2 regions of the Paraburkholderia sp. JHI869 genome follow, and region 2 is predicted to be linked to the other one. Evidence: riboswitches for the same ligand, from Rfam matches in the RefSeq annotation. Region 2 holds a riboswitch; the other holds the start of a gene.
What was found. A riboswitch is a leader RNA that binds a small molecule or an ion and turns the genes downstream of it on or off. The one in region 2 is predicted to bind thiamine pyrophosphate.

Region 1 (5,461 bases), on a different contig from region 2:
GGCAAGCGCTCGCGCAGCACGCGCAACCCGTATGGATTGATCACGCCCTTGCCGGTGCCAATCGGCGCGCCCCACGGCATCAGCGCCTCGCAGCCCGCATCGAGCAGACGCCGGCCGATCACGAGGTCCTCGGTGCAGTACGGCAGCACCTTGAAGCCGTCCTTGATGAGCCGCGCAGCGGCTTCGATCAGGCCGACCGGGTCAGGTTGCAGCGTGTAGTCGTCGCCGATCAGTTCGAGCTTGATCCAGTCGGTTTCGAAGACTTCGCGCGCCATGTGCGCCGTCGTCACCGCCTCGTTGACGGTGAGGCAGCCGGCCGTGTTCGGCAGGAGCGGTACGCCGTGGCGCTTGAGCAAGTCGAAGAAGCCCGCTTCGGCGGTGCCTTCGTTCATCTGGCGGCGCAGCGCGACAGTGATCATGCCGGGGCGCGCGGCGGCCATCGAGTCGGCAAGCGACTGCAGCGACGGATAGCGCGACGTGCCGAGCAGCACGCGGCTCGTGAAGGTTTCGCCGTAGAGCGTGAGCGCGTCGGCGGTGGAAGTGGTGGTCATGGGTTGGAATCCTTGGCGGAGTCGTGAAAGCGCTCGCCTTGAAAGCGACGCGCAACCGTTGGCTTTGGGCGAGCGAGGCTCAGCCGCCAGCCACGGGGCTCACGACGTCGAGGCGGTCGCCCGCCTGGAGCGAGCGCGCGCCATGCTGGGTGCGCGCCACGAAATCGCCGTTCAGCGCGACGGCGAACGGCGGACGCGCGCCAAATGCGGCGAGCGCATCGGCGACAGTCGCGCCCTCGGGCAGCGTGATCGGCTTCTGGTTGATATGAATGTCCATGGCAAATACGTTCTCAGACTGCGGATTGTTTCTGGTAGAGCTTCAGGCCGGCACGTGCGCACCCTGCGCATGCAGCATCTCGCCCCATCGCGACGCGCGGCGCAGCGACTCGAAGGAGTCGGCGTCGTTCACACGGGAGTCGAGCAGCGCTTGTGCGAAGCGCGCGGCTTCGTCGGCGACTTCCGGCGCGATCATGAAGCCGTGCCGGTAGAGGCCGTTCACACGCAGCGTGGTCTTGCCGTCCCAAATGAGCGCCGGGCGATGGTCGGGCAGCGTCGGGCGGCACTGCGTGTTCAACTCGAGAATGCGCGCCTCGCCGAACGCCGGATGCACCGCAAACGCCGCGCTCAGCAATTCGAGCGCCGAGCGCACGCTCACGGGCGAACGGTCCTCGCCTTCGATCTCGGTCGCGCCGATCACAAAGACGTCGTTCTCCTTGGGCGCGATATAGAGCGGATAACGCGGATGCAGGAGCCGCACCGGACGCGTGAGCGTGATGCCCGGCGCGTGCACGCGCGCGACTTCGCCACGAATGCCGCGCAGGCCTGGCAGCGCGGGTTTGGCGCCCAGTCCGCGGCAGTCGATCGTCACACGCGCGGGCGGCGGATTGGCCTCGTCGACCGTGGTGTGCCAGTGGGTTTCCACTCCGCGCTCGGCGAGCCCCGCCGCCAGCGCGGCCAACGCCTGGCGATTGTCGAGCTGGCCCTCGCCCTCGAGCAGCCAGCCGCGCGCGAAGCGCCCGGCGAGCGCTGGTTCGGCCGCGTCGAGCTGCGCACCCGCGAGCGCGACGAAGTTCGCATCGGCGAGCGAACGCGGCGCGTTGGCGCGCACGCGGCGCTCGAAGAGCGGGGCTTCGGTGCGATCGGCGGTATGCCAGACCACGAGCGTGCCGTTGCGCTGGAAGAACACAGGCTCCGGCAACTCGGCCAGGATGCGCGGCCAGGTCTCGAGCGACGCGACGCCAAGCTCGGTGATCAGCAGTTCGGCGACAGCGGCTTCCGCGAGCGGCGCGAGCATGGCCGCCGCGACCCAGGCCGCGGCCTCGCCGCCTTCGGGGCCGCCACGCTCGTAAAGCGCGACGCGATGGCCCTCGCCGGCGAGACGCCATGCGACGAGCCGGCCGCTCAAGCCGCCGCCGAGCACGGCGAAGTCGGGCACGCTGCCCACGTCAGGGTTGCGCGCGCGAGTCATGACGGCGCTCCGTCACGCGAGGCGAACGCGATAAGAATCGGGGAACAAAGAGAATAGGCGGTCATCGTATCCTTTCCGTACGGCAGCAGCAGACGTACCCAAGGACGAAACCGGCTGGCAAGGCCGACCGTGGAGGCTATGCGGCGCAAACGGCCCAATACAAAAATCGCGAAATTCGCGGAATGTGTACGAACCCATGCGCCCAAAGCGCAGCCCGGCGGGAATCCTGGCGCCCTGCAAATGCTGGGCGCTCCGGCAAGACTTTCTGGAAACTTCCCGCGCCGGTATTACCCGGATCGGGTGCGAAGGGTCTCTCTCAGCCTCAGTACGGCATGCCCCGCATACCGGTGAAGCACCCCTGTTTCGTCAAGGTCGATTAGACCACAAAAGGCGCGCGGCCCGCAAACCTCGGCAGAGCGGGACTTCCGCTCTGGCACAATGCCCTGAGCCCGCCTCTTTCGCCTCGCAAGCCCGCGCGGTGAGACAATGGGCGCCACGCTACGGCGGCGCCGGCGTGCGCTTTTGTCTCCGCGCCTGGCGCCGCTTTTGGCCCGTTAAGACTCACTTAAGCGCCCGACGACAGAATCGCTGCAAAAATCGTTGCACCGCTGCCGCCATGCGGCGCGCAGCGCATGCCCCCCAGCGGGCCGCCACATCTTCAGGACGCACATGACCAACCAACCTGCCCGCGCCACGCCCGATCAGAACGAGCATCAGAAGATCACCGCGTGGAGCCTGATCAAGCCCTACTGGGTCTCCGAGGAACGCTGGATCGCCTGGGGGCTGCTCGTCGCGATCATCGTGATGAACCTGCTCGTCGTGTGGATCAACGTGCGCCTGAACGGCTGGAGCGCGGAGTTCTACAACGCGTTGCAGGCCAAGGACGTCAAGCGCTTCCCGCCACTCCTGATGACCTTCACGGAACTGGCGTTCGGCTTCATCATCCTCGCGGTGTACGGTCGGTATCTGCGCCAGATGCTCGGCTTTCGCTGGCGCCAGTGGCTCACCACGCGCTTTCTGAGCGAGTGGCTCGGCAAGGGCGCGTTCTACCGCATCGAGCGCGACCGCCTCGCCGACAACCCCGACCAGCGGATCAGCGACGACCTCCAGTCGTTCGCCACGACCACGCTCTCGCTCACGCTCGACCTGCTTTCCACGGTCGTCACGCTCGTCTCGTTCATCACGATCCTGTGGACGCTCGCGGGCGCGCTCACGGTCACGCTGGGTGGCCATCCGCTCGCAATTCCGGGCTACATGGTCTGGGCCGCCGCGCTCTACGCCGTGTTCGGCTCGATCGTGATCCAGAAGGTCGGCCACCCGCTCGTGTCGATCAACTACCAGCAACAAAAGGTGGAAGCTGACTTCCGCTTCGGCCTCATTCGCCTGCGCGAAAACGCCGAGCAGATCGCGCTCTACGACGGCATGGACACCGAGCGCGGCAACGCGCAGGGCCTCTTCCAGCACATCCGCGAGAACTGGTGGCGCGTGATGAAGTACACGAAGCGCCTCACCTTCGTGCTGAGCTTCTACGGCCAGATCGCCATCATCTTCCCGCTCGTCGTGGCCGCGCCGCGCTACTTCGCTGGCGCCTTCACGTTCGGCGTGCTGATGCAGATCTCGCAGGCGTTCGGCACCGTGAGCGACTCGTTCTCGTGGTTCATCAACAGTTACTCCACGCTGGTCGAATGGCGCGCTACCGTGAATCGTCTGCGCGAATTCGTGCGTGTGGTGCACTCGCCGCGCCTGAAGGAGTCGGTCTCGCCCGCCACCGAGCACGGCGGCATCAACCTGCACTTCATCGACAGCAACGAACTCGCCACCGAACACCTCAAGCTCGCGCTGCCCAACGGCATGCCGCTTTCCGAAGTGCGCGACATCGCCATCAAGCCGGGTTCGCGCTGGCTCGTGCGCGGCCCCTCGGGCGCCGGCAAGAGCACGCTGATCCGCGCGCTCGCGGGCCTCTGGCCGTTCGGCGAAGGCTCGATCGACGCGCCCGTGGATGCGCGCATGATGTTCATCCCGCAGCAAAGCTATCTGCCGATTGGCACGCTCAAGGCGGCGCTCACCTACCCCTCGCCCGCCGACGACTATAGCGACGAAGACTGCCGCGAAGCGCTGCGCGCCTGCCGCCTCGAAGAGTACATGGATCGTCTGGCCGAATCGGCGCACTGGTCGCGCGTGCTCTCGCCGGGCGAGCAGCAACGCCTGGCCGGCGCGCGCGTGCTGCTGCACAAGCCCGACTATCTGTTCCTCGACGAAGCGACGAGCGCGCTCGACCCCGACAACGAAAGCCGTCTCTACAAGCTGTTCGTGGAGCGCCTGCCCAAGTCGGCGATCGTGAGCGTCGCGCATCGCGAGTCGCTTGCGGCGTACCACCACGAAACGCTCGAAATCGAGCGCATGCCTGAAGAACGGGTTGCCGCGTGAACGCGAGCGCCGCGCGTGTCGTGCTGATCACGGGCGCGGGCTCGGGTATCGGCGCGGCGCTCGCGCGCCGTATCGCAGCGCCTCATGTGGCGCTGATGCTGCATGCGCGCGGCGCCGATGAAGCGTCGCGTGCCCGGCTCGCCGCCGTTGCCGCCGAGTGCGAACAGCGCGGCGCGGCCTGCGCCACGGCTTGCGGTGATCTCGCCGAGCCGGGCAATGCGCAGGCGCTCGTGGAGGCCACACTCGCGCACTTCGGCGCGCTCGACCAGATCGTCGCCAACGCCGGGCATGCGCAGCGCCAAACACTCGCCGCGCTCGACGCCGCGTCGCTCGAAAGCGCATTCGCGGCCATGCCCGCCGCGTTCGCGGCGCTCGTGCAGCGCGCGCGTCCCGCGCTGGAACGCTCGGCGCGCGCACGCGTGGTCGCGCTGAGTTCGTTCGTCGCGCACCGCTACCGCGCCGGTGCGCCGTTCGCCGCCACTGCTGCCGCGAAAGCCGCGCTCGAATCGCTGGCGAAGACCGCCGCCGCGGAACTCGCGCCGCACGGCGTGACCGTGAACTGCGTCGCGCCCGGCTACACGCGCAAGGACCAGGGCCCGACGCCTGAAAACGCGCCGGTGTGGGAGCGCGCGGCGCAGGAAACGCCGCTCGGCCACGTGGCCGATCCCGCCGATGTCGCCGAACTCATCGCCTTCCTGCTTTCGGACGCCGCGCGCCACATCACCGGCCAGGTGATCCACGTCGATGGCGGACTCACGCTCTAGCGCCATCGTTCGCTTGCTATCGAACTAAACATCGGAATACAACGATAGCGCGCGCCCCAAATTGCCCCTCGCCTCAGCACGGTTTCGCACCGTAAAATACGCATCCAGCACACCGGAGACGGGCGGCGTTGCACCGCGCAACCCGTCAGCGTCGAGCGCACACGCCACCCAGGGCGTTTGCGCCAGCCGGGTCGCAAGCGCCGCACACGCCGCTCACCCGGTTCGTTGCGCGCACAACAAATATGGGGGAA
Region 2 (5,461 bases):
GCGCAGTGCGATGTTGTAGAGCAGGATCGCCGTGACGACGATCCACATCACCGGCCAGAGTGCGAACACCACGCCCGCGAGCACCGAGCTAATCGCGAGATTGACCGGAAACTGCCAGCCGGCGATGGCGACGATCAGACCGACCACGAGCCCCGCGAGCGAGGCCTGCCAGGCGGGCCGCCGCGCCCAGCCGAGCAGGGCGAGCACAGTGATGATGGGCAGCACGGCAATGAGAAACGAGAACAGCAGCGAATTGCCGATAGGGGTCAACAGCTGGTGGAACATCACGTCTCCTTTATGCTGGTTCGTTATCGGCGCAGCAGTGCGGCAGCGTGCGCCGGGGCGCGTCGTTGGCTGTGGAGTTCTGTGCCCGGCCAGGCGGCCGAGTTAAGGCGGTGCTTCAATCCCCGCTAGCCCACTTGGAGGATAGAGAACGAAACGGGAGCGTCAAGGAGGGAAAGTACGGTCCGGCACCGTTTTGCGGTGCATTTTGCGGCGTGGTGGGGCGCGCGAGCGTTAGCGATGCCAGTGTCCGCCGCCGCCGCTCCAGTAGCCGAAGCCAAACGAGACAGCGGGCGCGCCCCAGCCCCAGCCGTACGCGGGGTAAGGGTAGTACGCGGGGTAGGCCGCGGGGTAGGCCGGATAAGCTGGCCACGCAGGCACGGCGATCGCAACCGGCGGCGAGGGATAGAGCGGCCCCGGATACTGGGCGTCGGGCACGGCCGCTGGCGCGGGGTTCGGCGCCGTTTGCATGACCGCGGCCTCCTGCTGTGTGGCCGCAACGGGCACGGTGCCGTAGTAGTAAGGGCCGTAGCCGTAGGGGGAATAGTAGTAGCAGCCGGAAAGGCTGAAGACCGTGCTCGCGGTAGCGATCACAAACACAGACGGTCGTTTCATGGCGGGCTCCGCGAGTGGCGAACGGCCGCGCGGGGTTATCGCCTTAAGGCTCGGGCCGTTTGATCTTTTGAGCTTACGCCGGACGCGTGCGTTTTGCGTTGTGCCTCGTTAACGGAATATTTCGCCTGGTACCACGGCTGCGATGGCTAACGCCCAAAGCAAACGCGGCGCAGCCCGTGAGGGTCTGCGCCGCGCATCCTTCCCTGATGCACGCCTTGAATGGCGTGTTGCCTGTCGTGTCGTTTCTGTTCTGTGCCGTCGCATCGATCGTGCCGCTATTCGTGCAGCCGCATCGTCGACGCGTCCGGCCTTAATGCTTACTTGCCAACTTACTTGCCAACCTGATTGCCGATGATGCCGCCCACTGCCGCGCCGCCCACCGTGGAGAGCGCATTGCCGCCAATTGCCGCGCCGGCCACGCCGCCTACGCCCGCGCCAATGACCGTATCGCGGTCGCGTCTCGACATGTTGTCACAAGCGGAAAGACTGCCCAGCACGGCGACGAGTGTCGTCACCGTGACTAGAGTGCGTGCACGTTTGAGCGTTTTCATTTTTTCGACTCCCCCACGCAAAGTGCGTTCGAGTGTGCGGTGCGACATGCGCTGGCGCGCACACCGCACCTCCAATGCCCTCATCCTAGCCAGGCGACCCGTATCCGGGTGTATGCGCTTGTCAGAGAGTTGTGGGAGTCGTTAGAAAATGTTTCGGCGGGCCGCAAGGGCCCGCCAGAACCAGGGTGAGTGCTTACTGACGCTGATAAATCTCTGCGCCCTGCTTGATGAACTCGACCGCCTTCACTTCCATGCCTTTCTTGAGGGCTTCGTCGTCGCTCACGCCTTGTTTCGCGGCGAAGTCGCGCACGTCCTGGGTGATCTTCATCGAGCAGAAGTGCGGGCCGCACATCGAACAGAAGTGCGCGACCTTGGCCGAGTCCTTCGGCAGCGTCTCGTCGTGGAACTCGCGCGCCTTGTCCGGATCGAGGCCGATGTTGAACTGGTCTTCCCAGCGGAACTCGAAGCGCGCCTTCGACAAAGCGTTGTCGCGTACCTGAGCGCCCGGATGGCCCTTCGCGAGGTCGGCCGCGTGCGCCGCGAGCTTGTACGTGATGATGCCTTCCTTCACGTCGTCCTTGTTCGGCAGGCCCAAGTGTTCCTTCGGCGTGACGTAGCAGAGCATGGCCGTGCCGAACCAGCCGATCATCGCGGCGCCAATGCCCGAGGTGATGTGGTCGTAGCCCGGCGCGATGTCGGTGGTGAGCGGCCCGAGCGTGTAGAACGGCGCTTCGTCGCACCAGTCGAGCTGCAAGTCCATGTTCTCCTTGATGAGCTGCATCGGAACGTGGCCCGGGCCTTCGATCATCACCTGCACGTCGTGCTTCCACGCGATCTGCGTGAGTTCGCCGAGCGTCTTCAGTTCGCCGAGCTGCGCTTCGTCGTTGGCGTCGTAGATCGAGCCAGGGCGCAGGCCGTCGCCGAGCGAGAAGCTCACGTCGTATTCCTTCATGATTTCGCAGATCTCTTCGAAATGCTCATAAATGAAGGACTCCTTGTGATGCGCGAGACACCACTTGGCCATGATCGACCCGCCGCGCGAGACGATGCCCGTCATGCGGTTAGCGGTGAGCGGCACGTACTGGAGACGCACGCCCGCGTGGATCGTGAAGTAGTCCACGCCTTGCTCAGCTTGCTCGATGAGCGTGTCGCGGAACATTTCCCACGTGAGGTCTTCGGCCTTGCCGTTGACCTTTTCGAGCGCCTGGTAAATCGGCACCGTGCCGATCGGCACCGGCGAGTTGCGGATGATCCACTCGCGCGTTTCGTGAATGTGCTTGCCGGTCGAGAGGTCCATGACCGTGTCGCCGCCCCAGCGAATCGCCCACGTCATCTTGTCGACTTCCTCGCCGATCGACGAGGTGACCGCCGAGTTGCCGATGTTCGCGTTGATCTTCACGAGGAAGTTGCGGCCGATGATCATCGGCTCGCTTTCCGGGTGGTTGATGTTCGCGGGGATGATCGCGCGGCCGCGCGCAATTTCCTCGCGCACGAACTCGGGCGTGATCTCCTTGAGCGCGTTCTCGCCGAAGGCGGCTGCGCCGAACGCCTGGCCCGGATGCTGGCGGCCCATCATCGCGGCGAGCTTCGCGCCGTTCGGGCCGCTCGCCTTGAGGCTTTCCAGATACTCGGCGCGGCGCTGGTTCTCGCGAATCGCGATGTATTCCATCTCTGGCGTGATGATGCCTTGACGCGCGTAGTGCATCTGCGTGACGTTCTTGCCGGCCTTCGCGCGGCGCGGCGTGCGGTGCAGGCCGGGGAAGCGCAGTTCGGCCGTCGCGGCGTCGGCGGCGCGTTCGCGGCCGTATTCGGACGAGAGGCCCGGCAGCGCTTCGGTGTCGCCGCGCTTTTCGATCCAGCTCTGGCGCAGCGCGGGCAGGCCAGCGCGAATGTCGATCTTCGCATCAGGGTCGGTGTACGGACCCGACGTGTCGTAGACGTAGATCGGCGGATTCTTCTCGCCGCCGAAGCCCGTGGGCGTATCCGCCTGCGTGATTTCGCGCATCGGCACGCGGATATCGGGCTGCGATCCGGTCACGTAGATCTTGCGGGAATTGGGCAGCGGCGCGATCGCGGCTTCGTCGACGTGCGCGTTGGCGGAAATGAACTTCGGATTCGCGTTCATGCGTCTCTCTCTCCATGCAAAGCAAAGTGGGAACAGCGGCTTAGCAGGAGACGAGACGGAACGTGGACGGACTTCGCTGTGATGGGGTGAGGCTTGAGCGATGTTGCGAAGTCCGGACGCTTCCCTGCGCTGGCATTATCCAGATCAGGTTCAAAGGGTATTTCTCACCCGCGAAATACGCTGCACGACTTTCGTTCGATGCGGCGCATGACGCAGGACCCCCGCGTAAGCAAGGCCAAACGATACACCGCGCTGCGACGATCTGGCAAGTGCCTTCGCGCGTGCGGTGTAGTACGACGTATAGCGGCGCGCGGAACTTACAGCGTGAAATGCTTCGAGGCCTCGGGCTGAAACAGGATGCGTTCGATCTTCAGTGTTTCGACCGCGCCGCCCGGCGTCGTGAAGCGCACGGCGTTGCCGCGCTTTGCTCCGAGGAGCGCGAGACCCGCGGGGGAGAACACGTTCAGGCGCCCCGCGTCGACGTTCGCCTCGTGCGGATAGACGACGGTGTAGGTGAGGGCTTCGCCGTTGCGCTCGTCCATGAGCGTTACCTGCGAATTCATCGTCACGACATTGGCGGCCACGTCGCGCGGCTCCACGATCACCGCGTGTTCGAGCAGGTCGTCGAGCATGGCCTGGCGAGCGGGCGCGGCGCCCGGTTCAGCGGCGCATTTCTCGAGGCGGGCGACATCGAGTTCGGTGAGATAGCGGATTTTCTTCGACATGGCAGTTCTCCTTGCGATCCAGAAAAGTCGAGATGAGGGCGAGGGCTGGCGGGCGAAATTACGCAACAAGGACGCAAAAGCGCGCGGGCCGCAGCAGGGCGCAACGGATCAGCCCGGAGCCCGACTGAACGGCTCCGATGGCTTGGGGAGGCGGGTTCAGTGCGGGCGCCGGGCGGCGCAGAGCGGGGCGGACAGCGGGGTGGACAATGAGGGCAGGGCGCGCGCCCGGTTGTCGAGAGGCCACGCCGCCGTTCGCTCGCGGCCCGCGCGTGCACGCACCCGCGCGCTGCGCAAACTGCGCGGCGGCGAGGCGAGGACGAGACGCGAAACGAGTGAATGCATGGTGAACGGCGTGCCTGAAATCAAGTAAATGAAAGTTAATCGAAAGATTCGACCATGCTAGCACGATCTCACAAACTGGGCGTGACGCGCGTTTATATGGTGCGCGATCGCCCATCCTGGCTTGCTCCTCGCACTGTGACGCGCACGCAACGAAGCACCGCGCATAAAGCATCCTGAAAGCATCCGCAACGTCCGGCGTTGTTGCATAATGCGGTTCGCCCGTCCCGGGTGTCCTTCGTACTCCGTCCTTTTCGCGTTCTTGCGCACCTGCACCATGCCGTCGAGCTTCACCCGTCCCGCCGTCTTGCCGCCGGGGCGCCCGCGGTCCTGCCCGTCACGCTCCTCAAGCACCTCGCGCACCGCGGCGAAATGACGATGCCTCCCCGTTTGCCTTCCCGCGTGAGCACTCAATCTTTTATCGCAGGCGCCCAGCAGGCCGCAGCCGCGCTTTGGCGTTTCGTGCGCGCCGTGCGGCTGCCGCAGTCGCGCGCCGGGCGCGTCGCGCTCTCGCTCGGCGTCGTCTACTTCGTCTGGGGCTCGACGTATCTCGGCGTGAAGATCGCGCTCGATTCGTTCCCGCCGCTCCTGCTTTCCGGCTTGCGTAATCTGCTCGCCGGGATTGGCCTCTTCGTGTTCGCGCTGCGCCGGCGGCCTGTCATGCCAACGCTCCTCGAAGTGCGCAACGCAGGCGTGGTGGGCACGCTGCTCGTGGGCCTATCGAGCGGCATGCTCGCCTACGGCATGCGTACCGTGGGCACCGGCACGGCGGCTGTGATGGTCGCCACGGTGCCGCTCTTCGCCACCGTGATCTCGTCGGTGAC

Region 1: another riboswitch for thiamine pyrophosphate. It lies ahead of VSR72_RS29355 (FAD-dependent oxidoreductase); the one in region 2 lies ahead of thiC (phosphomethylpyrimidine synthase ThiC).

What each region holds. Positions count from the first base shown of each region.
Region 1 is NZ_JAYMSC010000021.1:73,424-78,884, reverse strand. Features, by position in the region: gene VSR72_RS29365 (thiazole synthase) at 1-551, opposite strand, end outside; gene thiS (sulfur carrier protein ThiS) at 631-828, opposite strand; gene VSR72_RS29355 (FAD-dependent oxidoreductase) at 871-2,019, opposite strand; TPP riboswitch at 2,276-2,389, opposite strand; gene VSR72_RS29350 (ABC transporter ATP-binding protein/permease) at 2,689-4,446, shown strand; gene VSR72_RS29345 (SDR family oxidoreductase) at 4,443-5,210, shown strand.
Region 2 is NZ_JAYMSC010000006.1:206,136-211,596, reverse strand. Features, by position in the region: gene VSR72_RS13775 (L-lactate permease) at 1-285, opposite strand, end outside; gene VSR72_RS13770 (hypothetical protein) at 517-897, opposite strand; gene VSR72_RS13765 (glycine zipper 2TM domain-containing protein) at 1,227-1,448, opposite strand; gene thiC (phosphomethylpyrimidine synthase ThiC) at 1,642-3,573, opposite strand; TPP riboswitch at 3,677-3,806, opposite strand; gene VSR72_RS13755 (GreA/GreB family elongation factor) at 3,891-4,298, opposite strand; gene VSR72_RS13750 (EamA family transporter) at 5,040-5,461, shown strand, end outside.